DNA from 2 places in the Mesorhizobium sp. 8 genome. Region 1 is predicted to be linked to the other one. Evidence: predicted binding sites of a transcription regulator. Region 1 holds the regulator's gene; the other holds the start of a gene.
The links. Region 1 encodes PhoB, which activates phosphate uptake and scavenging genes when phosphate is short. Its sites were predicted from a motif close to TGTCATNNANCTGTCAT; they were not measured.
Positions count from the first base shown of each region.

Region 2: a site for PhoB is predicted at 9,530-9,546, ahead of phoA (alkaline phosphatase). Genes of this name have one in related genera too.

Region 1 covers NZ_CP040914.1:2,461,781-2,477,145, reverse strand. Annotated here, with positions in the region: gene tilS (tRNA lysidine(34) synthetase TilS) at 1-615, shown strand, start outside; gene ftsH (ATP-dependent zinc metalloprotease FtsH) at 718-2,655, shown strand; tRNA gene FGU64_RS11975 (tRNA-Glu) at 2,808-2,882, shown strand; gene FGU64_RS11970 (hypothetical protein) at 2,920-3,264, opposite strand; tRNA gene FGU64_RS23305 (tRNA-Cys) at 3,383-3,457, opposite strand; gene FGU64_RS11965 (PAS domain-containing protein) at 4,162-7,896, shown strand; gene pstS (phosphate ABC transporter substrate-binding protein PstS) at 8,068-9,123, shown strand; gene pstC (phosphate ABC transporter permease subunit PstC) at 9,201-10,196, shown strand; gene pstA (phosphate ABC transporter permease PstA) at 10,200-11,045, shown strand; gene pstB (phosphate ABC transporter ATP-binding protein PstB) at 11,061-11,864, shown strand; gene phoU (phosphate signaling complex protein PhoU) at 11,893-12,600, shown strand; gene phoB (phosphate regulon transcriptional regulator PhoB) at 12,623-13,312, shown strand; gene FGU64_RS11930 (CHASE domain-containing protein) at 13,407-15,026, shown strand; gene FGU64_RS11925 (YMGG-like glycine zipper-containing protein) at 15,156-15,365, opposite strand, start outside.
Region 2 covers NZ_CP040914.1:260,640-276,004, reverse strand. Annotated here, with positions in the region: gene FGU64_RS01455 (MFS transporter) at 1-183, opposite strand, end outside; gene FGU64_RS01450 (ATP12 family protein) at 361-1,149, opposite strand; gene FGU64_RS01445 (DMT family transporter) at 1,142-2,014, opposite strand; gene FGU64_RS01440 (RluA family pseudouridine synthase) at 2,068-3,054, opposite strand; gene crcB (fluoride efflux transporter CrcB) at 3,096-3,473, opposite strand; gene FGU64_RS01430 (NCS2 family permease) at 3,529-4,821, opposite strand; gene FGU64_RS01425 (replication-associated recombination protein A) at 5,017-6,327, opposite strand; gene FGU64_RS01420 (DegQ family serine endoprotease) at 6,394-7,881, opposite strand; gene phoA (alkaline phosphatase) at 8,013-9,467, opposite strand; gene rplQ (50S ribosomal protein L17) at 9,660-10,085, opposite strand; gene FGU64_RS01405 (DNA-directed RNA polymerase subunit alpha) at 10,248-11,258, opposite strand; gene rpsK (30S ribosomal protein S11) at 11,364-11,753, opposite strand; gene rpsM (30S ribosomal protein S13) at 11,895-12,263, opposite strand; gene FGU64_RS01390 (adenylate kinase) at 12,466-13,050, opposite strand; gene secY (preprotein translocase subunit SecY) at 13,047-14,387, opposite strand; gene rplO (50S ribosomal protein L15) at 14,641-15,114, opposite strand; gene rpmD (50S ribosomal protein L30) at 15,136-15,333, opposite strand; gene rpsE (30S ribosomal protein S5) at 15,352-15,365, opposite strand, start outside.

The sequences.
Region 1 (15,365 bases):
CGGCTGGCGCCGGCTTTTGCGACAGCGGCCGACAGGCCGGCGGCGGTCTATGCGCTGCGGATCCTTGTCGCCATCGCCGGCGGATCGTCCTTCCTGCCCGACCTTGCTCGCGCGGAGGCGCTGTTTTCCCGGATTTGCGGGTGGCGCGGGCCCGATCCGCTGCGCGCCACGTTGTCGCATGCGGTCGTCGACCGGCGCTCCGCCGGCCTGTTCCTGCACCGCGAGGGACGCGACCTGCCGCCCGCCGGACCCGTCCGCGACGGCACGGTCTGGGACGGCCGCTACCGGATCACGCTCGGCGACGGCGGCGGGGAATTCTTGATCGCGGCCAAAGGTGAGTCCGCCGTGGCCGGCGCTTTGCCGGTTACAGCCTGCGCGCCGGCGAGCCTCGTGCATGCCGCGCTCGCCGCCGAGCCGGTGTTTTCGATGGAAAAACAAGGGATCATGGGCGGGTACCTTCCGGCTTCGGCCCAGCCGGTCGCGGCACCCTTCGCGCACTTCCTGTCCGGCTTCGACCTCGCACCGGCGCGGGCGGTGGCCGAACTCATCGGCGCCACCGCCATCGCCGCGCCGCCATTGGGCTCTATCGGCCTAAAACCATGGTCGAAGGCTTAACCCAACCCGATGGTCGTGCTTGGCAAGGGGGGGGCGGCTGCCTATGTTAGGTCCAACTTCTCTCTTACGGCGTGCCGCTGGCGCGCCTCAACGGGACGCTAAATGAATCCGAACTACCGTAACCTCGCGCTCTGGGCCATCATCGCCGTCCTGCTGATCGCACTGTTCAACCTGTTCCAGACGCCGCAGACGCGTGGTGCATCGACGGATGTTCCGTATTCTCAGTTCCTTCAGGACGTCGGCGCGGGCCGGGTCAAGACGGTGACCATCGCCGGCGATCGCATCAGCGGCACCTACACCGACACCTCCGGCGGCTTCCAGACCTATTCGCCCGGCGACCCGTCGCTGGTGTCCAGGCTCGAAGACAAGAACGTCACCATCAACGCCCGCCCCGAGACGGACGGCTCCAACACGCTGTTCGGCTACCTGATCTCGTGGCTGCCGATGATCCTCATCCTCGGCGTGTGGATCTTCTTCATGCGCCAGATGCAGTCCGGTTCCGGCCGGGCCATGGGCTTCGGCAAGTCGAAGGCCAAGTTGCTCACCGAAGCGCACGGGCGCGTGACGTTCCAGGACGTCGCCGGCGTCGACGAGGCCAAGGAGGACCTGGAGGAGATCGTCGAGTTCCTGCGCGACCCGCAGAAGTTCCAGCGCCTCGGCGGCAAGATCCCGCGCGGCGTGCTGCTCGTCGGCCCGCCCGGCACCGGCAAGACGCTTCTGGCGCGCTCTGTGGCCGGCGAGGCCAACGTGCCGTTCTTCACCATTTCCGGCTCGGACTTCGTGGAAATGTTCGTCGGCGTTGGCGCCAGCCGCGTGCGTGACATGTTCGACCAGGCCAAGAAGAACGCGCCCTGCATCATCTTCATCGACGAGATCGACGCGGTCGGCCGCCATCGCGGCGCCGGCCTCGGCGGCGGCAACGACGAGCGCGAGCAGACGCTGAACCAACTGCTGGTCGAGATGGACGGCTTCGAATCCAACGAGTCGATCATCCTGATCGCCGCCACCAACCGGCCGGACGTGCTCGATCCGGCGCTGCTGCGTCCGGGCCGCTTCGACCGCCAGGTGGTGGTGCCGAACCCCGACATCATCGGCCGCGAGAAGATCCTCAAGGTGCATGTCCGCAACGTGCCGCTGGCCCCGAACGTCGATTTGAAGACCATCGCGCGCGGCACGCCGGGCTTCTCCGGCGCCGACCTGATGAACCTCGTCAACGAGGCCGCGCTGATGGCGGCGCGGCGCAACAAGCGCCTCGTCACCATGGCCGAGTTCGAAGACGCCAAGGACAAGATCATGATGGGCGCCGAGCGGCGTTCGTCGGCGATGACGCAGGCGGAGAAGGAACTGACCGCCTATCACGAGTCCGGCCACGCGATCCTGGCGCTCAACGTGCCGACGGCGGACCCGCTGCACAAGGCGACCATCATCCCGCGCGGCCGCGCTCTCGGCATGGTCATGCAGCTGCCGGAAGGCGACCGCTACTCGATGAGCTACAAGTACATGATCTCGCGCCTCGCCATCATGATGGGCGGGCGCGTGGCCGAAGAGTTCAAGTTCGGCAAGGAGAACATCACCTCCGGCGCCTCCTCCGACATCGAGCAGGCGACCAAGCTGGCGCGCGCCATGGTGACGCGCTGGGGCTTCTCCGACAAGCTCGGCCATGTCGCCTATGGCGACAACCAGGAAGAGGTCTTCCTCGGCCATTCGGTGGCGCGCCAGCAGAACATCTCGGAAGAGACGGCGCAGATCATCGACGCCGAGGTGCGCCGCCTCATCGACGACGCCTATTCGACGGCCAAGACCATCCTGACCAAGAAGAAGAAGGACTGGATCGCGCTCGCCGAAGGGCTGCTCGAATACGAGACGCTGTCGGGCGAGGAGATCAAGCAGCTGCTCGCCGGCAACAAGCCTTCGCGCGACCTCGGCGACGACACGCCGACCAGCCGCGGCTCGGCCGTGCCGAAGGCCGGCGGCACGGCTCGCGGCAAGAAGAAGGGTCCCGAGCCGGAAGGCGGCATGGAGCCGCAGCCCTCGAACTGATCGCCCGCAGGCCGGTCAAGGAAACGCCACGGCAGGTCCGTGGCGTTTTGCTTTGCGCCAGGCTCGAAATGCGCTTGTGATCAAGCCTTGGAAAAGCCGTCCCCGGCCAGTTGCTTTTTGAATCCGGCCAGCCTATATGGCCGGTCTTGGCTGCGCCCTTCGTCTAGCGGTCAGGACGGCGCCCTCTCACGGCGCAAACAGGGGTTCGATTCCCCTAGGGCGTACCAGTTTGATTTTCACAGGAAACGTGGCCGGCAATGCGCCTCAAGGCGCGACGCGGAACGCGATGCCCGTTGCCCTAAGAGCCGGAACGAGGCCGCAGCCGTCGAAAAGGCCCGCCGGCTTGTACTTTGCCCGCAATATGGCGGTTGCGCCGAGTGCGGCCGCCTTTTCCTTCAGCAGGGGCAGGGCCTCTGCCTGTGTCGGCATGGGCGATCCCATGGTCGGCGCGCAGGCCGCGACCGTAATTCGCTTGAGCATCACCGGCGTGCCCTGGATATGATCGACTACCGCGACCGAATCGGCTCCCGGCACGTGCGGTGCCGGCGGCTGGCTGGCGCAGGCGCCCAGTGCCACACAGAAAAGCACCGAACCCGTCCTCACGTGCATCGCCGTACCTCCGCACTTTCGTCGCCTTAACGATGAATGACGGCGATTTGTGGTCCGCCAGGACGGCGGGCGGCCTTGTATCTGCTCTCTGCGCGGCTGATGGACCGGGGGAGGAAGGTGGATGCCTCGCCCCGGAATTGAACCGGGGATGCACGGATTTGCGGTCCGCCGCGTATCATTCCGCCACGAGGCACCGCGATGGTGCCGCGCAACCCGTTAAGAAATGGTTGCCGCAGCGGAAATTGCCGACCCGCCGCGTGTCGAAGCCTGGTCGAGCGGGCTTTCCGCAGTAACTGTTCGGCTCCGTGCGGCGCAGGCCTATTCGCAGACGACACGCGCCCGCTGCCCGCGAAGGACCTCGTTGTGACAGGCAAGCACTCTTGCTGGCCCACTTCTGGCCAGTTCGCTGTTGGCCGGCCGGCTTTTGTGAGCCGCACGATGCGGCCGGCGGGCCGGCCTCGACCAGCCGGTCGTCGGCGCCACGGGAAAGACCTCCGTCCCGCTCTGGACCGGAGGCGTTTGCGGCGGCGGGAGACTGGGGCGCCAATAGCGGCCGACATCCAGTTCCTTCGCCACGGCGACGGTGCCGTCCGGCGTGCGCACGCAGCCGCCTGCCGTCAGCAGGCAGCCCAGAAGCAATATCGACAACCCGACTGTCCCGCCGGCGGCCTGCCGGCCTCTGCCCGCTTTCATTTCCAGAGATTCGTCCGTTCCTGTGGACCGGATGGCGTTCCGGCGCACCCTGTCGAGGCGGCCAAAATGCAGCGCAACTGCGGCATCACGATGGCACCCGGCCGCGTCTGACATCGGTTAAGGTTAGTCGATCGTTAACAGGTGTAGTGCACAGTTCCTGCGTCGGGTCGCAGGGAGGCCCGATCGTGCATTGGCGGGGATGGGATGACGAAGGCGGACGACAAGGTCGCGAGCGGCGATGCGCTCCCCAGCGGAGCGTTGCGCGAATTCCTGGATGTCGGCTGCGACTGGCTGTGGGAAACCGATGCGGAATTGCGCTTCTCCTGGCTGTCGGACAATTATCGCGAAGCAACGGGCATCGATCCCGCCCGGGTGATCGGCCGCTTCCGCTTCGATTTCCTCAAGGCCGTGCTGGCGGGCAGCCGAAGCGCCGCCGCGCATCTCGAGGATCTGCAGGAACGCCGGCCGTTCCGCGATTTCGTCTACGAGCTTGGCGGCGGCAAGCCCGAATGCCGCTGGATATCGACGTCCGGCGTACCCCGCTTCGATGCGGAAGGCCGTTTCATCGGCTATCGCGGCGTCGGCCGCAACGTCACCGCCATGGCGGATGCGTTCGGCGAGCTGAAAGGGGAGGGCAGGGAGAGGCCGCCGACAACCGGCGAAGTCGACCGCGACCTCCTGTTCGACCTGCAGCGCACGATCGATGCCATGACGATGGGCATCGTCATCCTCGATGCCGACCTCAGGGCGGAACTCGTCAACCGCGCTTTCTACGACATCTGGAAGGTGACGGCGGAGCAGGTGGGCATCGGCGATCCGTTCCGCGCCCTGATGGACGTCAATCGCCATAACGGCATCTACGACGTGGCCGACGACCGCTGGGAAATCTACGTCGCTTCGCGGCTGACGGAGATCCGCGCCGGAGACGTCGCGCCGCGCGAGTTCCGCCGGGCCGATGGCTGCGTCATGATCTATTCGGTGACGGCGCTTTCCGGCGGCAAGCGACTCATCTCCTATTACGACGTCACCGAACTGAAGGAGCGCGAGGCCGAACTCGCCGAGGCCCTGGAGAAGGCCAAGCTCGCCGAGGCGGTGATCGACAGCGTGCCGAACCCGATGTTCGTCAAGGACGAAAACCTCCGCTACGTCCTGGTGAACCAGGCCTTCGCCGACTTCTTCGACACGACGCCCGAAAGGATCGTCGGCCAGACCGACGCCAGCCTCGTGCCGGCGCACGAGCAGGGCCTGTTCGAGGACGACGAGCGGCGGGTCCTGGAAACCGGCGAGATCTACGAGGTCCAGACGGCCCACGTCCGCAACGGCGCCGAAGTCTATCGCATCGTGCGCAAGAACAGGGTCGGGTCGGCCAGCGGCAAGGCCTATCTCGCGGCCTCGATCTTCGACGTGACCGAGCTGAAACGGCGCGAGACGGAGGCCGAGGAGGCAAGGCAGCGCCTGGCCAGCGTGCTGGAATCGCTGCCGGCCGGCGTCATCATCTACGACCGCGACGACCGGTTCGTGCTGGCCAACCGCAAGCTGCAGGAATCGCAGCCGGAAATGACGGCCGCATGGGTGCCGGGCTCGACGTTGCGGCAGGCGATGGAGATCGGGCATCGGGCCGGCTATTTCCGCAACAGCGGCGATCCTGCGCTCGATGCGCTCTACGACAGCGATCCGGAAGGCTGGCTGGACAGGCGGGTGGCGCTGTATCACGGCCCCAGGCGGGTTTCGGAGCGGCGCAATCCGGACGGGCGCTGGTATCAGGCCTACGATGCCCGCACCGAGGACGGCACCTTCATCGGCGTGCGCGTCGACATCACCGAACTGAAGGAACGCGAGCAGGCGCTGCGGGAGTCGATGCGGGAGAACGAGGTGTTCCGTTCGCTGATCGACAACGTGCCGGTGTCGATCTACGCCAAGCGCTCGGACCTCAGGCTTTTCTACGTCAACAAGGGCTGGTGCGACCTCACCGGCGTTTCCAAGGAAGAGGCGATCGGCAAGACCGACATCGAGGTTTTCGGCGCCGACGGCGAAGCCTTCGTGGCGGGCGACCTCGCCGTGCTGCGCTCCGGCGAGACGCAGGAGGTGGAAGAGACGGTGACGTCGGCCGACGGTTCCGTGCGCCACCAGTTCGCCCGCAAGGGCGCGATGATCGCCTCCGACGGCTCGCTCTACCTGATCGGCTCGACCACCGACATCACGCTGCTCAAGCAGCGCGAGGCGGAGTTGCAGCAGGCCGAGCAGCGCGCCGTGCTGGCCGACCGCGCCAAGTCCGAATTCCTCGCCAATATGAGCCACGAGATCCGCACGCCGATGAACGGCGTGCTCGGCATGGCCGAACTGCTGTCCAAATCGGAGCTGGACGCCAAGCAGCGCACCTTCACCGACATCATCGTCAAGTCGGGCAACGCGCTGCTCACCATCATCAACGACATCCTCGACTTCTCCAAGATCGATGCCGGCCAGCTCGTGCTCGACCCCGCGCCGTTCAGCCTGGCGGAAGCGATCGAGGACGTGGCGACGCTGGTCTCTACGCGGGCGAAGGAAAAGGACCTGGAGCTGATCGTGCGCGTCGAGCCGGGGCTGGACTCGATGTTCGTCGGCGACGTCGGGCGCATCCGCCAGATCGTCACCAACCTGCTCGGCAATGCGGTGAAGTTCACCGACGAAGGCCATGTGCTGGTGGACGTCACCGGCCGCAGGATGCCGGCCGGCACCCGCCTGACCATCTCGGTGACCGATACCGGCATCGGCATTCCGCCGGACAAGCTGCGGCAGATCTTCGAGAAGTTCAGCCAGGTCGACGCTTCCTCCACCCGCCGGCACGAGGGCACGGGGCTGGGGCTTGCCATCACCTCGCGACTGGTGGAGATGATGGGCGGCGAGATCGGCGTCGAGAGCGACGAGGGCAAGGGCTCGACCTTCTGGTTCACGGTGACGCTGCCGAGCGCCGCCGAACAGGGCGCTCGCCGCATCATGCCCATCGACGTCAGCGGCGCGCGCGTGCTGATCGTCGACGACAACGCCGTCAACCGCTCGATCCTGAGCGAGCAGATGGCATCCTGGGGGTTCGATTCTTGCGCGGCCGAAAGCGGCACGGAAGGGCTCAAGGTGCTGGTGGCCGCCGCCGCTTACGGCCTGCCGGTGGACTGCATCGTGCTCGACTACCAGATGCCCGGCATGTCGGGGCTGGAAATGGCGCGTATCGTGCGCGCCACCGAAGGCCTGGCGGGCACGCCCATCATCTTGCTGACCTCGGTCGACCAGTCGCTTGCCGGCTCCAGCTACCGCGAGCTCGGCATCGATGCCCAGCTCATCAAGCCGGCGCGCTCCTCGGCGCTGCTGGAAACGCTGGTCGCCACCATCCAGCGTCATCATGCCGTCGCCATGCACCAGCAGCAGGAAGGGCCGGCGCCGTTCGACGATGCCACCCCGGCCGCCGCGAGTCCGACGCAACCCGTACCCCGGCGCGCGCCCGCGACGGAGCGGGCGATGCTCGCCCCGCCGCCGGCCCGGCCGCGTCCGGCCGTCGCCGAGGGCGAGGGGCTGGACATCCTCGTGGCGGAGGACAATGAGGTCAACCAGCTCGTCTTCACACAGATCCTCGGCGAAACCGGCTTCAGCTTCGAGATCGTCGGCAACGGCCGCAAGGCGCTGGAGGCCTGTTTCAAGCTCAAGCCGCGCATGATCCTGATGGACGTGTCGATGCCGGAGATGAACGGCCTGGAGGCCACCGGCGAGATCCGCCGGCGCGAAGAGATCGAGGGCACGCATGTTCCCATCGTCGGCGTCACCGCGCATGCGCTGAAGGGCGACCGCGAGCGTTGCATCGAGGCCGGCATGGACGACTACCTGCCCAAGCCGATCAGCCCCAAGGCGCTCGCCGAGAAGGTCGAGCGGTGGCTGGGCGGTAGCGCCGACACGCAGCGCCGCGCCTGACCAGAGTCCATTCGCGATGCGGAAACCGCGCGGGGCGACCCGCGCGGGGCGCTTGTGCGGTGTCAAACGGCCGACACGAAACTGTCATGCGACTGTAACACAGCGGGTCTATGGCCTCACCGGGCGCCGCCAAAAGGCGTCGAGAGACCAATCCGAACAGGAGCAGGCCAGATGAGACATTTCACCCGCTCGGCGGTCACCGCGATCGCCATCACTGCGGCATCCTTCAGCTTCCCGGCCCTGGCGGCCGACATTTCCGGCGCCGGCGCGACTTTCCCCTATCCGATCTATGCCAAGTGGGCCGATGCCTACAAGAAGGAGACGGGCGTGGGGCTGAACTACCAGTCCATCGGCTCGGGCGGCGGCATCAAGCAGATCAAGGCCAAGACCGTGACGTTCGGCGCCTCGGATGCGCCGCTGAAGGGCGAGGACCTCGAGGCGACCGGCCTCGTGCAGTTCCCGATGGTGATGGGCGGCATCGTGCCGGTCGTCAACATCGAAGGCATCGAGCCGGGCGCCCTGGTGCTCGACGGCGCCACGCTCGCCGACATCTTCATGGGCAAGATCACCAACTGGAACGATCCGGCCATCGCCAAGCTGAACCCCGATGCCAAGCTGCCCGACATGGCCATCGCCGTCGTGCACCGCTCGGACGGCTCGGGCACGACCTTCAACTTCGCCAACTACCTCGCCGCCACCAACGGCGAGTGGAAGGAAAAGGTCGGCGTCAACACCGCGCTGGAATGGCCCGTCGGCATCGGCGCCAAGGGCAATGAAGGCGTCGCCAACAACGTCGCCCAGACCGGCGGCGCCATCGGCTACGTCGAATATGCCTACGCCAAGCAGAACAAGCTGATCTACACCGACCTGATTAATAAGGAAGGCAAGAAGGTCGAGCCGACCGCCGCTTCGTTCCAGGCGGCCGCCTCCAATGCCGACTGGAACTCGGTTCCGGGCTACGGCGTGATCCTCGGCGACCAGCCGGGCGCCGAATCCTGGCCGATCACCGCCGCCACCTGGATCGTGCTCTACAAGAAGCCCGACGATGCCACGGCCACGGCCGAGGCGCTGAAGTTCTTCTCCTGGGCCTACGCCAAGGGCGACGATGCCGCCGCCGAGCTCGACTACGTCGCGATGCCCGACTCCGTCGTGAAGAGCGTCGAGGAGACCTGGGCCAAGGAAATCGTCGACGCGGACGGCAAGGCGCTGTTCCCGGCCACCAACTGATAGCCGCGGTCGGCGGGACCGGATTTCCGGTCCCGCCTGCCTGACCTTGCTTGCGCAAACCGATCGGGATTGGCTGGATGACCCTGGTAGCAACGGCGAATTCGTCGAGTGAAAGCCGAGCCCTGCGCGAGCGCGAGGCGACGGTGCGCCGCTTCGCGCTGACCGATCTCATTTTCCGCGGCGTGGCCAAGGGTTCGGCCATCCTCGTGCTCCTGATCCTCAGCGGCGTCGCCGTCTCGCTGGTCGTCGGCGCCTGGCCGGCGCTGGCCAAGTTCGGCCCCGCATTCCTCGGCACCGAAAGCTGGAATCCGGTGACGGAGAATTTCGGCGCGCTGGCGCCGATCTACGGCACGGTCGTCACCTCGGCCATCGCCCTCCTGATCGCCGTGCCCATCGGCCTCGGCATCGCGGTCTTCCTGACCGAACTCTGCCCGCGGCCGCTGCGCCGGCCGATCGCCATCGCCGTCGAGCTTCTGGCCGGCATTCCGTCCATCATCTACGGCATCTGGGGCCTATTCGTCTTCGCGCCGTTCCTGCAGCGCACGGTGCAGCCCTTTATCATCTCCGTCTTCCATGACGTGCCGGTGCTGAACTCGCTGTTCGCCGGCCCGCCCTACGGCATCGGCATGCTGACCTCGGCGCTGATCCTGGCGATCATGGTGCTGCCTTTCATCACCTCCATCACCAAGGACGTGTTCGACACGGTGCCGACGGTGCTGAAGGAATCTGCCTACGGCGTCGGCTGCACCACCTGGGAGGTCATGCGCCGCATCGTCATTCCCTATACCCGCGTCGGCATCATGGGCGGCGTCATGCTGGGCCTCGGGCGCGCGCTCGGCGAGACCATGGCGGTGACCTTCGTCATCGGCAACGCGCACCGGGTCTCCGCCTCGCTGTTCGCGCCCGGCACGACGATCTCGGCCACCATCGCCAATGAATTCACCGAGGCCGACGGCGAGATCTACACCTCCTCCCTGATCGCGCTCGGCCTGATCCTGTTCGTCATGACCTTCATCATCCTCGCCGCCGCCCGCTACATGCTGTTGCGGATCGAGCGCCGCGCCGGAGCCTGACAGATGTCCGCTGCCTCCTCGCTCTATAGCCGCCGCAAGGCTCGCAATTCGGTGATGATGACGCTGTGCGTCGTCGCCGCCGGCATCGGGCTTGCCTGGCTGGCGCTGATCCTCGGCGCGCTGCTTTGGAAAGGGCTCGCCGGCCTCAACCTCGCCGTCTTCACCGAGATGACGCCGCCGCCCGGCGAAGCCGGCGGCCTGTTGAACGCCATCGCCGGCTCGGTCGCCATGACGGTCATCGCCGTCGTCGTCGGCACGCCGGTCGGCATCCTCGCCGGCACCTACATGGCGGAATACGGCCGCTTCTCGAAGATCACCGTGGTGGTGCGCTTCATCAACGACATCCTGCTGTCGGCGCCGTCGATCATCATCGGCCTGTTCATCTACGAATTGATGGTGCGGCCGATGGGCCATTTCTCGGCGCTGGCGGGTGCGGTGGCGCTCGCCATGCTGGTCATCCCGGTGGTGGTTCGCACCACCGAGGACATGCTGAACCTCGTGCCCAACGCATTGCGCGAAGCCGGCACCGCGATCGGCGCGCCGCGCTGGATCGTCATCCGCTCGGTCGCCTACCGGGCGGCGCTTTCGGGCATCGTCACCGGCATTCTGCTCGCCGTCGCCCGCATCTCCGGCGAAACGGCGCCGCTGCTCTTCACCGCGCTCAACAACCAGTTCTGGTCGGGCAACCTTAACGCGCCGATGGCCAGCCTGCCGGTGACCATCTTCCAGTTCGCGCTCAGCCCCTATGAGGAGTGGCAGCAACTGGCCTGGACCGGCGCGCTCATCATCACCTTCACCGTGCTGGGCTTGAGCATCTTCGCCCGCAGCCTGACCGGACGCAGGATCTAAAGGATCATGAAACCCATGCTCTCCAACGAAATCATCACGGCCGACGTCATCAACGCGGCGACGCCGAAGACCAAGATCGAGGTGAAGAACCTCAATTTCTACTACGGCGAATCGAAGGCCCTGAAGGACATCACGCTCTCCCTGCCGGAGCGCAGCGTCACCGCCTTCATCGGCCCGTCGGGCTGCGGCAAGTCCACGCTGCTGCGCGTCTTCAACCGCATCTACGAGCTTTACCCGAAGCAGCGCGCCGACGGCGAGGTGCTGCTCGACGGCGAAAACATCCTCGACCGGTCGCAGGATTTGAACCTCCTGCGCACCAAGATCGGCATGGTGTTCCAGAAGCCGACGCCGTTCCCGATGTCGATCTACGAGAACATCGCCTTCGGCATCCGCCTTTACGAAAAGCTGACGAAGGCGGAGATGGACGAGCGCGTCGAACAGGCGCTGAAGCGTGCCGCCCTGTGGACCGAGGTCAAGGACAAGCTCGACGCCAGCGGCACCTCGCTGTCCGGTGGCCAGCAGCAGCGCCTGTGCATCGCCCGCACGGTGGCGGTGAAGCCCGAGGTGATCCTGCTCGACGAGCCGTGCTCGGCGCTCGATCCGCTGTCGACGGCGCGCATCGAGGAACTGATCGACGAGTTGCAGGCTGACTACACCATCGTCATCGTCACCCACAACATGCAGCAGGCGGCGCGCGTCTCGGCGCAGACCGCCTTCATGTATCTCGGCGAGCTGATCGAGTTCGACAAAACCGAGAAGATCTTCACCGCGCCTAGCGAAAAGCGCACGCAGGACTACATCACCGGCCGCTTCGGCTGACCGCCAGCACGGATACGGAAACAGCATCATGGCTGAACATACGGTCACCTCCTTCGACGACGATCTCGCCCATATCAGCCGGCTTGTCGGCGCGATGGCCGATCTCGCCGGCACGATGGTCGGCGACGCCACGCGGGCGCTGATCGAGAGCGACACCGGGCTCGCCCAGCGCGTGGTGTCCGACGACGTGGTGATGGATGCGCGCCAGCGCGAGCTCGACAATCGCGCCATCACCCTCATCGCCAAGCGCCAGCCGATGGCGGACGATCTGCGCGCGGTGGTTGGCGCCATCCGCATGGCGGGCGATCTCGAGCGCATCGGCGACCTTGCCAAGAACATCGCCAAGCGCGTCGGCGCCGTCGGCCAGGGCGGCATGTCGCGCGAGCTTTCGCATTCCATCGACGCCATGGCGCAACTGGTGCTGATCCAGGTCAAGGGTGTCGTGGAAGAATACAGCGCCGGCGATACCGCGGCGCTGGCGCGGCTCAGGAACGACGACGAGCGCATTGACGTGAAATACACCTCGGTGTTCCGCGAGCTTCTCACCTACATGATGGAAGATCCGCGCAACATCACCGCCTGCACGCACCTGTTGTTCTGTGCCAAGAATCTCGAGCGTATCGGCGACCATGTGACGAACATCGCCGAAAACGCGTATTATGTGCTGACCGGCGAGCAGTTGCCGGCGGCGCGGCCGAAGACCGACGAGACGGCGATGCCGGCACCGGCCGCGTGAAGGCACAGACGGGATGGTTGCAATGATCGCGCCGCGCATCATGGTGGTGGAGGACGAGGAGCCGCTGGGCGTCCTGCTCCGCTACAATCTGGAATCGGAAGGCTACCAGGTCGAGGTGGTGACGCGCGGCGACGAGGCCGAGCTGCGTCTGCAGGAGAACGTGCCCGACCTTCTGGTGCTGGATTGGATGGTGCCGGCGGTGTCCGGCATCGAACTGTGCCGGCGCCTCAGGATGCGGCCGGAGACGGAACGGCTGCCGGTCATCATGCTGACCGCGCGCGGCGAGGAGAGCGATCGGGTGAGGGGGCTTTCCACCGGGGCTGACGACTATCTGGTCAAGCCGTTCTCGACGCCGGAGTTCATGGCCCGGGTCAAGGCGCTGCTGCGCCGCGCCAAGCCGGAAGTGCTGTCCTCGATGCTGAAGGTCGGCGACATCGTGCTCGACCGCGAGCAGCACAGGGTCTACCGCAAGAAGAACGAACTCAAGCTCGGGCCGACCGAATTCAAGCTGCTGGAATTCATGATGCGGCATCCCGGCCGGGTGTTCTCGCGCACGCAACTGCTCGACAACGTCTGGGGCGAGACCGTCTATATCGACGAGCGCACGGTGGACGTCCATGTCGGGCGGCTGCGCAAGGCCGTCAACAACGGCCGCATGCCCGACATCATCCGCACCATACGCGGCGCCGGCTACGCGATCAGGGAAGATTGATCCCGTTCCGGCCGGCGGTGGGGTCGCCTCCATTGCGTTGACGCGGGGACTTGCTAGAAAGAGGCAGGACTTCACGGCGCGCGAAACCCCGCAGTTGAAAAAGCTCTTTCCAATCATGGCCTTCGTGGCCGTTGCGTTGGCCAGCCTGATCATGGCGGGGTTCGCCTACTTCGCCACGCAGGAAGCCGCCCGCATCAAATTCTCGGCAACGGCGGACGACGCGCTGAACCGCATCGAAAGCCGCGTCGACCTGCATCTTTCACTGCTGCGTTCCACCCAGGCGCTGTTCGACGCCCGCAACGGCAACATTTCGAGCAGCGAATTCAAGTCGTTCTTCGACGCGCTCGACGTCGACGGCAATTTCGCCGGCCTGCGCGGCATCGGCTTTCTGAAGATGGTCAAGGCGGGCGACGAGGCGGTGGCGGAGCGCATCATCCGCCGCGATCACGGCTTCGACCGCGCCATCTTCCCGGCCTCGAATACACCCTGGCGCGCGCCCGTCGTGCTGTTCGAGCCGCTCGACCCGGCGAGCCAGAAGGCGATCGGCTACGACATGATGAGCGATCCCGTGCGGCGCGCGGCGATCGAGAAGGCGGCGGCCGACGACGAGCAGCACGCCAGCGGCCTGACGATGCTGGGCGAGGAGACAGGTGCGGACCAAGCCTATGCCGGCTTCATCGTCTTCGTGCGGCTGAACGTGCGGACCGCGCCGGACAGCATCGAATCGTCGGGCAAGACGGCGACCGGCTTCCTGTTCGCCTCCTTTCGGGCGCAGCAGCTTTTCCAGGCGGCGCTGCGGCGCGAGCCACTGCTGCCGGTCAATATCGAGGTCTATGACGGCGCACCGGAGGCGGGGCGGCTGCTGTTCCGCTCGGAGACTCCGCCGGCATCGGGGCTGGGCACCAGGCTCGTCGCGGCGCGCACCGTCACCGTGGCCGGGCGCGAATGGACGATCCTGTTTCGCCCCACCAGCGCGTTCACGCCGCCGTCGTCGCGCGCCATCCCGGTGATGCTCGGCCTGTTCGGCCTGCTGCTTGCCGGCGCGATCGCGCTCATCGCGCGCTACCAGGAGCGCGCCTACGACGCCGTTTCGCTGCTGCACGAGACGTCGGAGATGAATCTGATCGAAAAGGACCTGATGCTTCAGGAAATGAAGCACCGCATCAAGAATTCGATCACCCGCGTGCTCGCCATCGCCCGCCAGACGGCGGCGGGATCGAGTGGGATCGACGAGTTCTCGGAGTCCTTCTCGGCGCGGTTGCAGGCAATGGCCGCCTCGCAGGACATGCTGACGCGTTCACGCTGGCAGAAGGCCGACCTCGGCGACCTGCTGCGCATCGAGCTCGGCCAGGCGTTCGGCAAGGAGCTTCCGGACGGCCTGCTGACGGGTCCGCAGGTGCTGCTTGACGAGAAAACGACGCAGGCGCTCGGCCTGACCTTCCACGAACTGGCGACCAATGCGCTGAAATACGGTGATGCCAACGCCGTCGGAAGGCTGAAGGTGGGCTGGCGGGTCGAAGGGCGAGGCGGCACGCGCAAGCTGGTGCTGAACTGGCGCGAATCGGGCCAGACAAAGCTCGCGGCGCCGTCGAAGGTGGGCTTCGGCACGAAGCTGATCGACATGAACATCACGCGCGAGCTGCATGGCACCATCAGCCGCGATTTCCAGTCCGACGGGCTGAAGGTGACGATCGACATTCCGCTCGCAGGTTGACATACCGTCAGGAAAAAAGGCGGAAACCGGGACCCCGGCTTCCGCCTTTTTCGTTCGTTGCCTGCCCGAAGCGCGCCGCGATCTATCGGATTCGCCGGCTGCGCTTCAGGTTCGTTTCCGGGCGAGGCTTTAGTTGCAGCGCGCGGTGTAGATACGGCCGGTGCGTGGGCTGCGATACTGGCAGTAGCCATTGCGCAGGTTGCGCACCAGCAGGCCCGAACCGGCGCCGACGACCGCGCCGACAGCCGCGCCCTTCCAGCCGCCGATGGCGCCGCCGATGAGCGCGCCCGCGCCTGTCCCGACGCTGACATCCTGCTCGGTCGTGGTGCAGCCGCTCAC
Region 2 (15,365 bases), 2.2 Mb from region 1:
GCGCGTCGCCTCGGGAATGGCGGAGGAGAAGAAGGTCGAGCCGATGAAGGCGGCGAGCGATCCGTAGAGATAGAAATCGTACCATTCGAAGACCGTGCCGAGCGACGAGGCGAAGATGACCTTCTTTTCCTCCCGCGTCATGCCGCGGCTGGCTCTGCCGGCGGTGGTCGATGCCACTGTCATGACTGTTCTCCCATCAAGCGTTGCGATGCTGCGCCGGCAAGCCCGCACCTCCTCCTCGGGATGCGGACGGGCAGCGGACGCAGGCGCAAACTGGCAGAAAGTCGCGACCGACGGCAGAGAGCCTTTGGGATTACGGCTTTGGTCTAATTTTCAAGGGGATGGCGAAAAGCCGTCAAATCAATCCAGCGCGGCAAGCAGGCCCGCCGCCGCCAGCATGTCACGCTTGCGCTGGGCGCGGCGCGACAGGGCCTCGGCGTCCTGCCCCCACTGGTCGATCTGCCAGTCCTCGTCGACATGGGCGGCGAGCCACGCCGCTTCGGTGTCGAGTCCGCCGGCCTCGACCGCCAGCGCCAGCAGCGCCGAACCGGTCAGCGACGTCATGACGTGCAGCGCCGCAAGCCTGAGCGGATCGGCACGGCGGGCGAGATGCGCGCCGAGCACAGCGATCGTGCCGCGCGGCTGCTCGACATGGATGACGCCTTCGGCGAGGTTGAAGCGCGCACCGAGTTCGCTGCGCGCCCAGTCCAGCACCGGGTCCCAATGCTCGTTCTGGCGATCGACCAGCCCTTGTGGGCTGTCCGCGCGGTAGCACAGCAGATCGGACGAGGCGAACCGCAATATGTCTTCCAGCACCGCCTGCGGATCGGCGGCGACACCGTCGATGGCCGTGTTGACCAGCCTGAGCGTTGGCATGGTCACCGGATCGATGACCTTTTCCTGCGCCTCGAACTCGCCAGCCACCAGAGCGGCAGCCGTCGCGTTCGGCAGCGCCAGCAGCGCCTTGCCGGGCGTGCGCACCGGCTTGCCGTCGAGCCGCACGCCAAAGGCGTCGCCGTCCGGCTCCACCGAGACGGCCTTGTAGAACCGCTTGGGCAGCGGCGTCCGCATCTGGATCTGGGCACGGCGAACCGGATCGGGATCGGACAGCAGCTTGCCGGCTTCAAGATCGCTCAAAATATCACGCATCGGGCACCTCACCCGGTATCTGGCGTCGCGCAGGCTTGTTGACAATGACCAATCCGGCAACGATCAGCACAAGCGCCGCGAAAATACCGGCCGAAAGCGGCTCGCCCAGGAACAGCGCGCCGCACAGAACGCCGAAGACCGGCGTCAGGAAGGCGAAGCTCGACAGGCCCGAGGCCGGATAGCGGCCGAGCATCCAGAACCACAGCACATAGGTGAAGGCGACGATGAAGACGGCCTGGAACAGCAGCGCCAGCGCCGGCACCAGCGCGAAGGCACGCACCGGCGGCCCTGAGAACGGCAGGACCAGAAGGCCGACCACCGCCGCACCCGCCAGTTGGTAGAGCAGAAGCTTCTCCGCCGGCACGGTGGTGAGGTTGGAGCGCTTGATGAGGATGTTCGTCGCGGCCCACGCGACGCCGGCGCCGAGACTGAGCAGGTCGCCGGTGAGCATGCTTTGCTCGTAGGCGCCGAGCTTGTCGGCAAACACCACGATCAGCCCGGCAAAGGCCAGCACAAGGCCGAACACCTTGCGCGTCGTCATGCGTTCGCCGAGCAGGAAATGGCCGCCGAGCAGCATCCAGAACGGCATGGCGTTCACCAGCAGCGTGTTGCGCGCCACCGTCGTGTGCTCCAGGCCGATATAGAGGAACAGGAACTCGACGCCGAACAGCAGGCCGACGCCGATGCCGGCCGCAAGCGTACCGTCGTGGCTCAGAAGCGCGATGCCGCGCCAGCGGCACCAAGCGACCACGCACAGGCCGCCGAGCAGCGAACGCATGATGGAAACGAAGACCGGGTCGAAGCCTGCGTAGGAAATCTTGGCGGCGACGTAGTTCAGCCCCCAGGAAAAGGTGATGCCGACCATCAGCGCGGCCGCGGTGGCATCGATGGCGTCGTAGCGCGTCAGCGCAGGCGCGGTCACGTCCCCTCCTCCGCGCTCTGCTCGTCGAAACCGATCAGGTTCCAGCTCTGGCGCATATGCGGCGGCATGGGCGCCGTGACGTCGAGCACGCCCTGCCCCGGATGCGGAATGCGGATGCGGCGCGCGTGCAGGTGCAGCCGGTTCTGGATGCCGCCGGGAAATTCCCAGTTGGTGTCGGCCTCGAAATATTTCGGATCGCCGATGATCGGGCAGCCGATATAGGCGGCATGGACGCGCAGCTGGTGGGTGCGGCCGGTATAGGGCTCCATCTCCAACCAGGTCAGCGAGCGTGCCGCCTGCTCAACGACACGATAGAAGGAAACGGCGTGGTCGGCGCCCTTCTCGCCATGTTTGGCGACGCGCATGCGGTCGCCGTCGGGCGTCTGCTCCTTGACCAGCCAGGTCGAGATCTTGTCCTCGCGCTTCGGTGGCACGCCCTTGACCAGCGCCCAGTAGGTCTTCTTGGTCTCGCGGGCGCGGAAGGCTTCCGACAGCTTCATGGCGGCAAGGCGCGTGCGTGCCACCACCAGCACGCCCGACGTATCGCGGTCGAGGCGGTGGACGAGGCGCGGCTTCTCGCCCTTCTTGTTGCGCCAGGCTTCCAGCATGTCGTCGACGTTGCGCGTCACGCCCGAGCCGCCCTGCACGGCAAGTCCCGCCGGCTTGTTGAAGACGAACACCTTGTCGTCCTCGTGCAGCAGCATCTTGGCCAGCACGTCGGCATCGTCCTGGTTGCGGATCGAATGGCCGGTGAGGTTGGCGTCGCCCTTTTTGTCGACGTCCAGCGGCGGAATGCGCACCACTTGCCCCGGCTCGACCCGCGTGTCGGTCTTGGCGCGGCCGCCGTCGACGCGCACCTGTCCCGAGCGCAGCAATTTCTGCAGATGGCCGAAGCCGAGGCCCGGGTAGTGGGCCTTGAACCAGCGGTCGAGACGCATGCCCGCTTCGCCTGCTTCAACGGTAATTTGTTCGACGCCAGCCATGACCGGCTATCTGCCGTGCCTTTTCAGCGGCGGCAAGGGCTTCAGACGAGATTTCTGACGAGCCAGAAGGCGGCGAACAGGGCAAGGATGCCGCCGACGACGGAAACCAGCACATAAGCCAGCGCCGGGCCGAGCGCGCCGCGTTCCCACAGCGCGGCGAAATCGAGCGAGAAGGAGGAGAAGGTGGTGTAGCCACCGAGGATGCCGGTGGCGACGAACAGGCGCAGTTCGTTGGAAGCGCCGAAGCGCCGCGCCAGCAATTCGATGAAGGCGCCCATAGCGAAGGAACCGGTGATGTTGATGATCATCGTGCCCCAGGGATAGCCGGAGCCGAGAAGGCGCATGGCGCCCATGTTGAGGAGGTGGCGGATACCAGCCCCTATTCCGCCGCCGACGATCACCAGCCCGAGATTCAGCATGGCCGATGTCTAGAACATCGGCCATGCATAGGGAAGCTATGGATCGCTGCCGTGGCTATTCCGACAGCATGGCGTAGCGGACGACGAACAGCGCAGCCACGATCCAGGTCGCGGCATGGATGACGCGCCACTTGCCGGTAGCCGCCTTGAGGATGACGTAGCTGATGAAGCCGAAGGCCAGGCCGTTGGCGATGGAGTAGGTGAACGGCATGATGATGGCCGTCAGTGCCGCCGGCGTCGCCTCGGTGACGTCGGTCCAGTCGATCTCCACCAGTTCGTGCAGCATCAGGCCGGCGACGTAGAGCAGCGCCGGGGCCGTGGCGTAGCCCGGCACGGAGCCCGCCAGCGGCGAGATGAACAGCGCCGCCAGGAACAGCACCGCGATGGTCAGCGCCGTGAGGCCCGTGCGGCCGCCGGCCTGGACCCCCGAGGCGCTCTCGACATAGGCCGTGGTGCTGGAGGTGCCGAGCAGCGAGCCGACGGTGATGGCCGTTGAATCGGCCAGCAAGGCGCGGCCGAGGTTGCTCTTCTTGCCCTCCTCGATCAGGCCGGCGCGCTTGGAGACGCCGATCAGCGTGCCGGTGGCGTCGAACACCTCGACCAGCACGAAGACCAGGATGACGTGCAGGAAGCCGGCATGCAGCGCGCCCATGATGTCGAGTTGCAGGAAGGTCGGCGCCAGGCTCGGCGGCGCCGAAACGATGCCGTGGAACTCGCTGACACCGAGCGCCATCGAGGCCAGCGTGACGACGAGGATGCCGATCAATATCGCGCCCTTCACCTTCAGCGCGTCGAGGCCGGCGATGACGAAGAAGCCGAAGATGGCAAGCAGCGTACCGGTATTGCCGAGGTCGCCGAGGCCGACCAGCGTCGCCGGGTTGGCGACGACGATGCCCGAGGTCTTCAGCGCGATGATCGCCAGGAACAGGCCGATGCCGACGGCAATGGCGCTACGCAGCGATTTCGGAATACCGCGGATCAGCCAGGCGCGCGCACCGGTAACGGTGAGCAGCAGGAAGATCACGCCCGAGATGAACACGGCGCCCAGCGCCTGCTGCCAGGAAAAGCCCATGGCGGCGACGACGGTGAAGGCGAAGAAGGCGTTCAGTCCCATGCCCGGCGCCATGCCGATCGGCCAGTTGGCGACCATGCCCATGACGGCCGAGCCGATGGCCGCGGCCACGCAGGTGGCAACGAAGACGGCGTTGCGGTCCATGCCCGTCGAGGACAGGATGTCCGGGTTGACGAAGATGATGTAGGACATGGTCAGGAAAGTGGTCAGGCCGGCCACCAGTTCGGTGCGCACGGTGGTGCCATTTTCCGACAATCTGAAAAACTTATCGAGCATTGTTCCTCCCGGTCGCCACAATGGCTGCCTATCCCCGACAGCCGTAACGCCCTGCCCTCTGGCCACGCGATATCCGGCTGTTCTCCCGACCTGTAGTCTGTCGCCCGGGTGGCATGCCGAGCGCAAGGGGCTACTCGGGCAACCCGGTTTGAAGCTGTTTCAAGTTTTCGGGCAGTCTGGCGAAGCGGACCGGTGTCAGTCCTGCCGCTCGCGGCGCAGCTTCGACCAGTAGTCGAGGCGCTTGCGGATATCGCGCTCGAAGCCGCGCTCGGGCGGATCGTAGAAGGTCCGGCGGCCCATCTTCTCGGGGAAATAGTCCTGGCCCGAGAAGGCGTCCGGCTCGTCGTGGTCGTAGCGATAGCCCGAGCCGTAGTCCTCTTCCTTCATCAGCTTGGTCGGCGCGTTGAGGATGTGCTTGGGCGGCAGTAGCGAACCGTGTTCCTTGGCCGCGCGGGTCGCCGCCTTGAAAGCGGTGTAGACCGCGTTCGACTTCGGCGCGGTCGCCAGATAAACGCAGGCCTGCGCGAAGGCCAGCTCGCCTTCCGGCGAGCCGAGATAGTCGTAGGCGTCCTTGGCCGCGTTGGCGACGACCAGCGCCTGCGGGTCGGCCAGGCCGATATCCTCCACCGCCATGCGCACCAGCCGGCGGCCGAGGTAGAGCGGATCCTCGCCGGCGTCGAACATGCGGCAAAGATAGTAGAGCGCGGCATCCGGATCGGAGCCGCGCACGGATTTATGCAGCGCCGAGATCAGGTTGTAGTGGCCGTCCTGCCCCTTGTCGTAGATCGGCGCGCGGCGCTGGACGATGCGTTGGAGGCCCTCGGCGTCGAACACCTCGCCGGGCTTGGCGGCGCGCCACACTTCTTCCGCCAGCGTGAGCGAGGCGCGGCCGTCGCCGTCGGCCATGCGCGCAAGCACCGCCCTCGCCTCGGCGTCCAGCGGCAGCGCGCTGCCCTGCATGGCCTCGGCGCGGGCCAAAAGCTTCTCGATGCTGTCCTCGCCAAGCGAATGGAAGACCAGCACCCGCGCCCGCGACAGAAGCGCGGCATTCAGCTCGAACGACGGATTCTCGGTCGTGGCGCCCACCAGAATGACGGTGCCGTCTTCCATGACGGGCAGGAAACTGTCCTGCTGGGCGCGGTTGAAGCGATGGATCTCGTCGACGAACAGCAAGGTCTGGCGACCGTTGGCGCGGCGCAGACGGGCCGCCTCGAACACCTTCTTCAGGTCGGCGACGCCGGTGAAGATCGCCGAGATCTGCTCGAAGGCTAGCTTCGTCTCGCCGGCCAAGAGCCGCGCCACGGTCGTCTTGCCGGTGCCGGGCGGCCCCCAGAAGATCATCGAGCCGAGCGAGCCGGAAGCGATCAGGCGCGTCAGCGCGCCGTCCGGTCCGGTAAGGTGCTCCTGGCCGACCACCTCGGCAAGCGTCTTCGGCCGCATGCGATCGGCAAGCGGTTGACCGGGCGGCGGCGCCTTGGGTTCGTCGGTGTTGAAAAGGTCGGCCATGATGGCGCGAATATAGGCGTGGCCGGCGCCGAGAACCAGCGCCGGCCTAGAGAGCCCACAGGCCGATCAGTAGCGCAGCACCTGACGCAGGAGCTGGCCGTTGCGTTCGACGGTGAAGCGCCACCAGCGGGTGTTCTGCGCGACGGCCTGTTCCAGCTTCTGGGCGCTGTCGATGGTCGCGCCGTTGACCTCGCGCACGATGTCGCCCGGCTGGAAGCCGAAATCGGCGGCGGGCGAATTGGGATCGACATCGACGACGGTGACGCCCTTCAAATCGGCGTTCATGCCGAGGCGCTGGGCAAGCCTGGGCGACAGGAGCGCCACCTTGGCGCCGGCGAAGGGACTGCGGCCGCGCAGCACCACCTGCGTGGAGGCCGCCCCCTCGGGCGCGCGCTCCAGCACAATGTCGACCGTCTTCTGCTCGCCCTTGGTGAGGATGCCCAGTTGCGCGGTGGCGCCGATCGGCTGCGTCGCCAGCCGGTAGCCAAGCGCGTCGACGTTCTCCAGCGCGGTGCCGTTGAAGGTCAGCACGACATCGCCCGGCTTCAGGCCCGCTTTCTGCGAGGGACCGTTCGGCTCGACCGCCGAAACCAGCGCGCCATAGGGCTTGTCCATGCCGAGCGATTCGGCGATCTGCGGCGTCACGAGGTCGAAGGTGGCGCCGATATAGGGCCGCTCGAAGAAATCGCGGCCGGCTTTCGCCGCCTCCACGAAGGCATGCACCATGTTGGAAGGAATGGCGAAACCGATGCCGATGGAACCGCCGCTGCGGCTGTAAATGGCGGTGTTGATGCCGATCAGCTGGCCGGCCATGTTGATGAGCGCGCCGCCGGAATTGCCGGGATTGATGGCTGCGTCGGTCTGGATGAAGAAGCCGGAATCGGAAATGCCGATATGGGTGCGTGCCAGCGCCGAGACGATGCCGCTGGTCGTCGTCTGGCCGACACCGAAGGGATTGCCGATGGCCAGCACCAGATCGCCGACCTGCAGCGCGTCGGAATCGCCGATGGGCACCGTCGGGAACGGCTTGTCCGATTCGATCTTGAGCACGGCGAGGTCGAGCGTCTCGTCCTTCAGGAGAATCTTGGAGGTGAATTCGCGGCCATCGGAAGTCGCGACCTTGACCTCGTCGGCGCCCTTGATGACATGGAAATTGGTAACGATGATGCCGCTCGGGTCGACCAGCACGCCGGAGCCCAGCGACGACTGGGCGCGCGGCTGCGAACGGCCGAAGAACTGCTCGAAGAACGGGTCGCCTTCGAAGGGCGAAACGACCTTGGCTGTCTGCGAGGCATAGACGTTGACCACCGCCGGCGCGGTCTGCTTGACCAGCGGGGCGAAGGAAAGCTGCATCTCCTCGCGCCCGAAGGGCACGCGGCGGTCGGGGCCGGCGGTGGCATCGTCGCCTTCGGCGCCGTGCAGCAGGTCGGTCAGCACCTCGGTCAGGCCGGGTTCGTTGTTCTTGTCCTCAGCCACCGCGCGGCCGACCGTCAGCGCGGCAAAAGCCGCCATCAGGGCACAGGCGAGATAGAGCATCGGCCTTCTGGCGCGCATGAACGAATCCTCCAACGGTCGGGCGCCATTGTCGCGACGATTGTGCAAAATGAAAGGCCGCACAGAGCAATCTCTGTGCGGCCCTGCAAAGGAAGCGCCGGCCGGATCGGCCGACGCCTTTGGCAACCGGCTTACTGCGCGTCGGCGCGCTGCTCGGGCTGGAGCTTCAGCGCATCGGAGATGGTGTAGAACATGTCCGTCTGGTCGGTCAGGCCGGCGAAGTTGGGGGCATGCGGACCAAAGGCGGCGACGCGGAGCTGCGCGCCGGTGTGTTCCTGGTCGTCCGCTTCTTCGGAGTTCCCGTAGGTCACCGTCATCACCGTGCCGTCCCTGGTGTTGAGCGCCTGGGTGAGGCCGGGCGCCTTCACCCCGTTCGGGATGATCTGGCTGGCATGGGCGTGGTCGGCCGTGACGATGATCAGCGTCTTGCCGTCGGCTTTGGCGAAGTCGAGGCCGACCTGCACGGCCTCGTCGAGATCGACCGTCTCGCCGATCTGGCCGCAGGGGTTGGCCGCGTGGTCCTGCTTGTCGATGGAGGCGCCCTCGACCTGCAGGAAGAAGCCCTTGTCGTTGGTCTTCAGGAGTTCGATCGCCTTGTCGGTCATCGCCGCCAGCGTCGGCACCGAGGCGGCGCGCTCGGCGTTGGGCTCGCAGGTTATGGCCGGCTGGTCGATGTTGCCGTAGTGGGCGGCCTTCGGCCCCTTCCAGCGCACCGGCATGTTGCCTTCCGAAAACAGGCCGAGCACCGGCTTGTCCTGATCGGCCACCGTGACGGCGGCCAGTTCGTCCGCGTTCGTCACGACGGCAAAACCGCGCTCCCTGGCTTGGTCGAGCAGCGTCTTGTCCTTCCAGTCGCCGGCCCTGGCGACCTCGCCGAAGCTCTTGGCGCCGCCACCCAGCACGACGTCGGCGCGGGTATTCAGGAGTTGTTCGGAGATGGAGCCGAGGCCGCCATTCTCCAACGCGTCGGCCGGGCATTTTTCCGCGGTGGCCTTCGGCCCGTAGCACTTGCGCTGCGCGACATGGGCGAGCAGCACGGCCGGCGTGGCGTCCTGGATTTCGGCGGTGGAGACGTCGCCGGTGGCGAGCCCCGCCGCCTTGGCAAGCTCGATCAGCGTCCTGTGCGGCTTGCCTTGGACATCGACGCCGACGGCGCCGTTGTAGGTCTTCACGCCGGTTGCCCAAGCGGTGCCGGAAGCGGCCGAATCGGTGACGTAGCTCGGCTTGGCGGTTTCCTTGTCGAGCGCATAGTGGGTGTACTGGCCGGTGATCGGCAGGGCGTCGATGCCCTTGAAGAAGCCCCCGGCACCTTCGGCATAGTTGCGCGCCACGGTGATCTCGGAATCACCCATACCGTCGCCGATGAACAGGATGACGTTCTTCACCTCGCCGTCGTTGATCATGGCCTGCAAGGCAGCGGTGGCGTCGCCGTTGAGCCGGCGGGCGCCGCCGGGCTGGGTGATGTCGCCCTTGGCGGCGCGCTGGAGGTAGGCGTTGGCGGCATCCTGCGCCTGGCCGGCGCCGGAAGCGAGTAAGGTCGCGGCAGCAACGGTGGCCAGCAGGGAATGGCGTGAATATCTGGTCATCTCGAATCGTCCTTCGAACGGGTTGGGGATCGCTCTTTGCTCTCCCCTTCTGTTCCAAACGCATGACCGTGCGATGACGATGCGATTAAAGGGCTATGACGATGCACAGCCGGCATCGGCGCAACGAAAAGGGGGCGCAACGAAAAAGGGGCCCGAAGGCCCCTAAATTCGTTCTGCGAAAGACCGCGCCTGTCAGGCTGCGGCTTCCTCCGTGCCTTCCGCCTCAAGGCGGGCGCGGTCGGCGGCGCCCTTGGCGGACGTGTCGCGGTCGACGAACTCGATGACGGCCATCGGGGCGTTGTCGCCCTGGCGGAAGCCGGCCTTCATGATGCGCAGGTAGCCGCCGTGACGCTCCGCATAACGCGGCGCGATGGTGTCGAACAGGCGCTTGACGACGCCCTCGTTGCCGATCTGGGCGATCACCTGGCGGCGGGCGTGCAGGTCGCCACGCTTGCCGAGCGTCACCAGCTTCTCGACGATGGGACGCAGGTCCTTCGCCTTCGGCAGGGTGGTGACGATCTGCTCATGCTCGATGAGCGAGACGGCGAGGTTGGCGAACATCGCCTTGCGATGGCTCTGGCTGCGGGAGAAGCGGCGGCCCTGGAAACCGTGGCGCATGGGTCTTTTCCTTCTTCAATTGTTCAAGAGGCCACGGCCTCTGATGGTTTTCCACATGGCCGTCGGACCGGCGAACCGGTCCTTGGCACCATGTTCTATTTACTTCTATGCCGCATTTCCGGACGCAAAACCGCGTTGCACTTTTGCTGGAAATGCTTCTGTTCAGTACTGGTCTTCGTAACGCTTGGCGAGATCTTCGATGTTCTCCGGCGGCCAGTCCGGCACTTCCATGCCGAGGTGCAGGCCCATTGCCGCGAGCACTTCCTTGATCTCGTTCAGCGACTTGCGGCCGAAGTTCGGGGTGCGCAGCATCTCCGCCTCGGTCTTCTGGATCAGATCGCCGATGTAGACGATGTTGTCGTTCTTCAGGCAGTTGGCCGAACGGACCGACAGCTCCAGCTCGTCCACCTTCTTGAGCAGCGCCGGGTTGAAGGCGAGCTCGGTGACGGCCTCGGTGGCGACTTCCTTGTGCGGCTCCTCGAAGTTGACGAACAGGCCAAGCTGATCCTGCAGGATGCGGGCAGCGAAAGCCACCGCGTCCTCGCCCGAGATCGAACCGTCGGTCTCGATCGACATGGTCAGCTTGTCCTTGTCGAGTTCCTCGCCATGGCGAGTGTTCTCGACCTTGTAGGACACCTTCTTGACCGGCGAGTAGAGCGAGTCGACCGGGATCAGGCCGATCGGCGCGTCCTCCGCGCGGTTGCGCTCGGCCGGCACGTAGCCCTTGCCGGTGTCGACGGTGAACTCCATGCGGATTTCCGCGCCCTCGTCCAGCGTGCAGATGACGTGGTCGGGGTTGAGGATCTCGACGTCGCCCACGGTCTGGATGTCGCCGGCGGTGACGGCGCCCGGACCCTGCTTGCGCACGACCATGCGCTTGGGGCCGTCGCCTTCCATCTTGATGGCGATTTCCTTGATGTTGAGGACGATGTCCGTGACGTCCTCACGCACGCCGGCGATGGAGGAGAACTCGTGCAGCACGCCGTCGATCTGGACGGCGGTGACGGCGGCGCCGCGCAGCGACGACAGAAGCACGCGCCGCAACGCGTTGCCGAGCGTCAGGCCGAAGCCGCGCTCGAGCGGTTCGGCGACCAGCGTGGTCAGCGTCTTGTTCTTGGAGGAGAACTCGATCTTGTTCGGCTTGATCAGGTCCTGCCAGTTTTTCTGGATCATGTTGCCTTCCTTCCGTTTCCCCGCCACCATCCAATCGTGGCAGGCGACCTGGAAACCGCAAAGGCGCCCGTTATTCGCGGGCGCCGATACGGACCTTTATTCTTGTTAGACGCGCCGCTTCTTGCGCGGACGGCAGCCATTGTGCGGGATCGGCGTCACGTCGCGGATCGAGGTGATCATGAAGCCGGCCGCCTGCAGTGCGCGCAGCGCCGATTCACGACCCGAGCCCGGACCACAGACCTCGACCTCAAGGGTGCGCATGCCATGCTCCTGCGCCTTCTTGGCGACGTCCTCGGCAGCCATCTGGGCGGCGAACGGGGTCGACTTGCGCGAACCCTTGAACCCCTGCGCACCCGCCGACGACCAGGCAATCGCATTGCCCTGCGCATCGGAAATGGTGATCATGGTGTTGTTGAAGGTCGAATTGACGTGGGCGACGCCCGACGAAATGTTCTTGCGTTCGCGGCGGCGAACGCGGGTGGCTTCCTTGGCCATGTCTTTCCTTTCAGTCGATCTCTACGCCGCCGTAATGCCAGCGGCTACACCTTGGGAGGGCAGTAGGTGGGTAGGGCAATAGGGCAGTATGCTTGAACGCGAACTTACTGCCCTAGTGCCTTAATGCCCTACTCCCCTAAATTACTTCTTCTTGCCCGCGATCGCCTTCGCCGGACCCTTGCGGGTGCGGGCGTTGGTGTGCGTGCGCTGGCCGCGGACCGGCAGCGAGCGGCGGTGACGCAGGCCGCGATAGCTGCCCAGATCCATCAGCCGCTTGATGTTCATCGAGACTTCGCGGCGCAGGTCACCTTCGACCTGGTAGTCGCGGTCGATGGTCTCGCGGATGGCGAGCACCTCGGCGTCGGTGAGCTGGTTGACGCGGCGCTCGGCGGGGATGCCGACCTTGTCGACGATCTCCTGGGCAAACTTCTTGCCGATGCCGTGGATGTACTGGAGCGCGATGACGACGCGCTTGTTGGTCGGGATGTTGACGCCGGCTATACGGGCCATTTTCTCTCTTCTCCATATGGGCCAGCAAAGCTGGCGCTATCCAAGATGTCCCGCGTCCGGTGGAGCCCGGCCCTTGCGGGAGTTCCAGTTCAAAGCCGTCTTGCCTCGTCCGTGCGGACAAGCAAGCCTCGTGCCTGATCGGGAGACGGGCCGCCATACGCCACAGCGGCCTCCCCGTCAAGGGCAGTCTTCGATTTTCAGGTCAGGCGCCGGCGAGAACGCCTTCGATCTGACGGGTCACCGCATCGATGTCAGCCATGCCGTCGACGCTCTTCAGGCTGCCCTTGGCGTAGTAGTAGCCGATGAGCGGGGCGGTCTTCTTGTAATATTCGCGCAGGCGTTCCTCGAACACCTCCGGATTGTCGTCCTTGCGCACCGGCTGCCCGGCCGCCTCGGCCTCCTTCGCCCGCTTGACGATGCGGCCGACGAGCGCCTTGTCGTCGACGACCAGCTCGACCACGGCGTCGAGCTTGAGGCCGCGTTCGGCCAGCATCGCTTCCACCGCATCGGCCTGCGGCAGTGTGCGCGGATAGCCGTCGAGGATGAAGCCGCCCGCGCAATCGGGCTGGTCGATCCGCTCGGCGACGATGGCGTTGACGATGGCGTCCGACACCAGTTCGCCGGCATCCATCACCGCCTTGGCGCGCTTGCCGACCTCGGTGCCGTTCTTCACCGCCGCGCGCAGCATGTCGCCGGTGGAGAGTTGCGGCACGCCGTTTCTCTCGACGATGCGCTGTGCCTGCGTCCCCTTGCCCGCTCCCGGCGGGCCAAGCAATATCAACCTCATCTGCCTCTCTTACCCCCGCGCAACTTCGACTTCTTGATCAGACCTTCGTACTGGTGCGCGATCAGGTGCCCCTGGATCTGCGCGACCGTATCGAGCGTTACACTGACGACGATCAGAAGCGAAGTGCCACCAAGGTAGAACGGTATCCCAGTTGCGGCGATCAGGTATTCGGGCAGAAGGCAGACGGCGACCAGATAGATGGCGCCGACAACCGTGATGCGGGTGAGTACATAGTCGATGTAGTCGGCCGTGCGCTCGCCCGGACGATAGCCGGGGATGAAGCCCGAGTGCTTCTTGAGCTGGTCGGCCGTCTCCTTCGGATTGAACACGATGGCCGTGTAGAAGAAGGTGAAGAAGGCGATCATGCCGCCGTAGAAGAGCATGTAGAGCGGCTGGCCGTGGCCGAGCGCGGCCAGGATCGTGTTCGCCCATCCCGGCATGTTGGTGGTGTTGGAGAAGCCGGCCAGCGTCGCCGGCAGCAGCAGAAGCGAGGACGCGAAGATCGGCGGGATGACGCCCGAGGTGTTGAGCTTCAGCGGCAGGTGCGAGGTGTCGCCCTGGAACATGCGGTTGCCGACCTGGCGCTTCGGATACTGGATCAGAAGCCGGCGCTGGGCGCGCTCGAAGAAGACGATCAGCGCCACGACGACGACGGCGAGCACGATGATGGCCAGGATCAAGCCGGTCGACAGCGAGCCGGTACGGCCCATCTCCAGCGTCGCGCCGAGCGCGCGCGGCATGCCGGCGATGATGCCTGCCATGATGATCAGCGACACGCCGTTGCCGATGCCGCGGGCGGTGACCTGCTCGCCCAGCCACATCAGGAACATGGTGCCGCCGGTCAGGCTGATGACCGTGGAAAGCTGGAAGAACAGGCCGGGATGGATGACCATGTTGTTGCCGCTCTGCAGGCCCACCGCAATGCCGTAGGACTGGACGATGGCGAGCAGCACGGTGCCGTAGCGGGTGTACTGGTTGATGATCTTGCGGCCCTGCTCGCCTTCCTTCTTCAAGGCTTCGAGCGAGGGAATGACCGACGTCATCAACTGCATGATGATGGAGGCGGAAATGTAGGGCATGACGCCCAGAGCGAAGATCGCCATGCGCTCGACGGCGCCGCCGGCGAACATGTTGAACATGCCCAGCACGCCGCCGCTCTGCTGCTTGAAGGCCTGGGCGAAGGCCTCCGGGTTGATGCCCGGCAGCGGGATGTAGGTGCCGAGCCGGTAGACCAGCATCGCGCCGAGCGTGAACCAGATGCGCTTCTTGAGTTCCTCGGCCTTGGCGAAGGTGGCGAAATTCAGATTGGAAGCAAGTTGTTCAGCAGCCGAAGCCATGCCTGATTCTCCGCCGGTGCATCTCCGCTTCCTTCGAAGCGCGGAAACGCTCGCTTTTGTTTTCTCGCAATTCCGGGTGGAAAACCGATTCCCGCTTGTCCTGGAATTGCTCTAGGTCTCGCTGCAAAGGCACCCGATCAGGCGACGCGCGAAACCGAGATAAGCTCGCAGTCCCGAATATGCAAGCGGCCGCACTGACGCGGCCGCTCGTTCACGGGACGGATCGGGGCGCCAGGCGCCCTACCCCCGGCGCTTACTCGGCGGCCGCCTTCTCGGGCAGCTTGACGGAGCCGCCGGCCTTCTCGATCTTTTCGAGAGCGGCCTTGGAGGCGCCGGCAACGTCGAAGGCGACCTTGGCCTTCAGTTCGCCGTCGGAAAGGATGCGAACCCCGTCCTTGACGCGGCGGATAACGCCGGCCTTGACCAGCGCCTCGGCATTGACCGTTTCCTTGGCGTCGAGCTTCTTGGCGTCGATCGCGGCCTGGATGCGGGCCAGCGACACCGTCACGAAGTGCTTCGCGAAGATGTTGTTGAAGCCGCGCTTCGGCAGACGGCGGTAGAGCGGCATCTGGCCGCCCTCGAAGCCGTTGATGGCGACGCCGGAGCGGGACTTCTGGCCCTTGACGCCACGGCCGCCGGTCTTGCCGGAGCCCGAGCCGATGCCACGGCCGAGACGCTTCTTGGAATGGGTCGCGCCTTCGTTGTCACGCAGATCGTTGAGTTTCATGGTCTTTCTCCTGCGCGCCTATCAGGCCTCGTCGACGACGCGGACGAGGTGCGAAACGGCGGCGATCATGCCGCGCACCGAAGGCGTGTCCTCCAGCGTGCGCCGCTTGTGCATCTTGTTCAGGCCGAGGCCGACCAGCGTGGCACGCTGTTCCTTCGGCCGGCGGATCGGCGAGCCGATCTGCTCGACGGTGATGGTCTTGGCAGCTTTCTTGGCCATTTTCGTGGTCCTTCCAGCTTACTCTTCAGCCG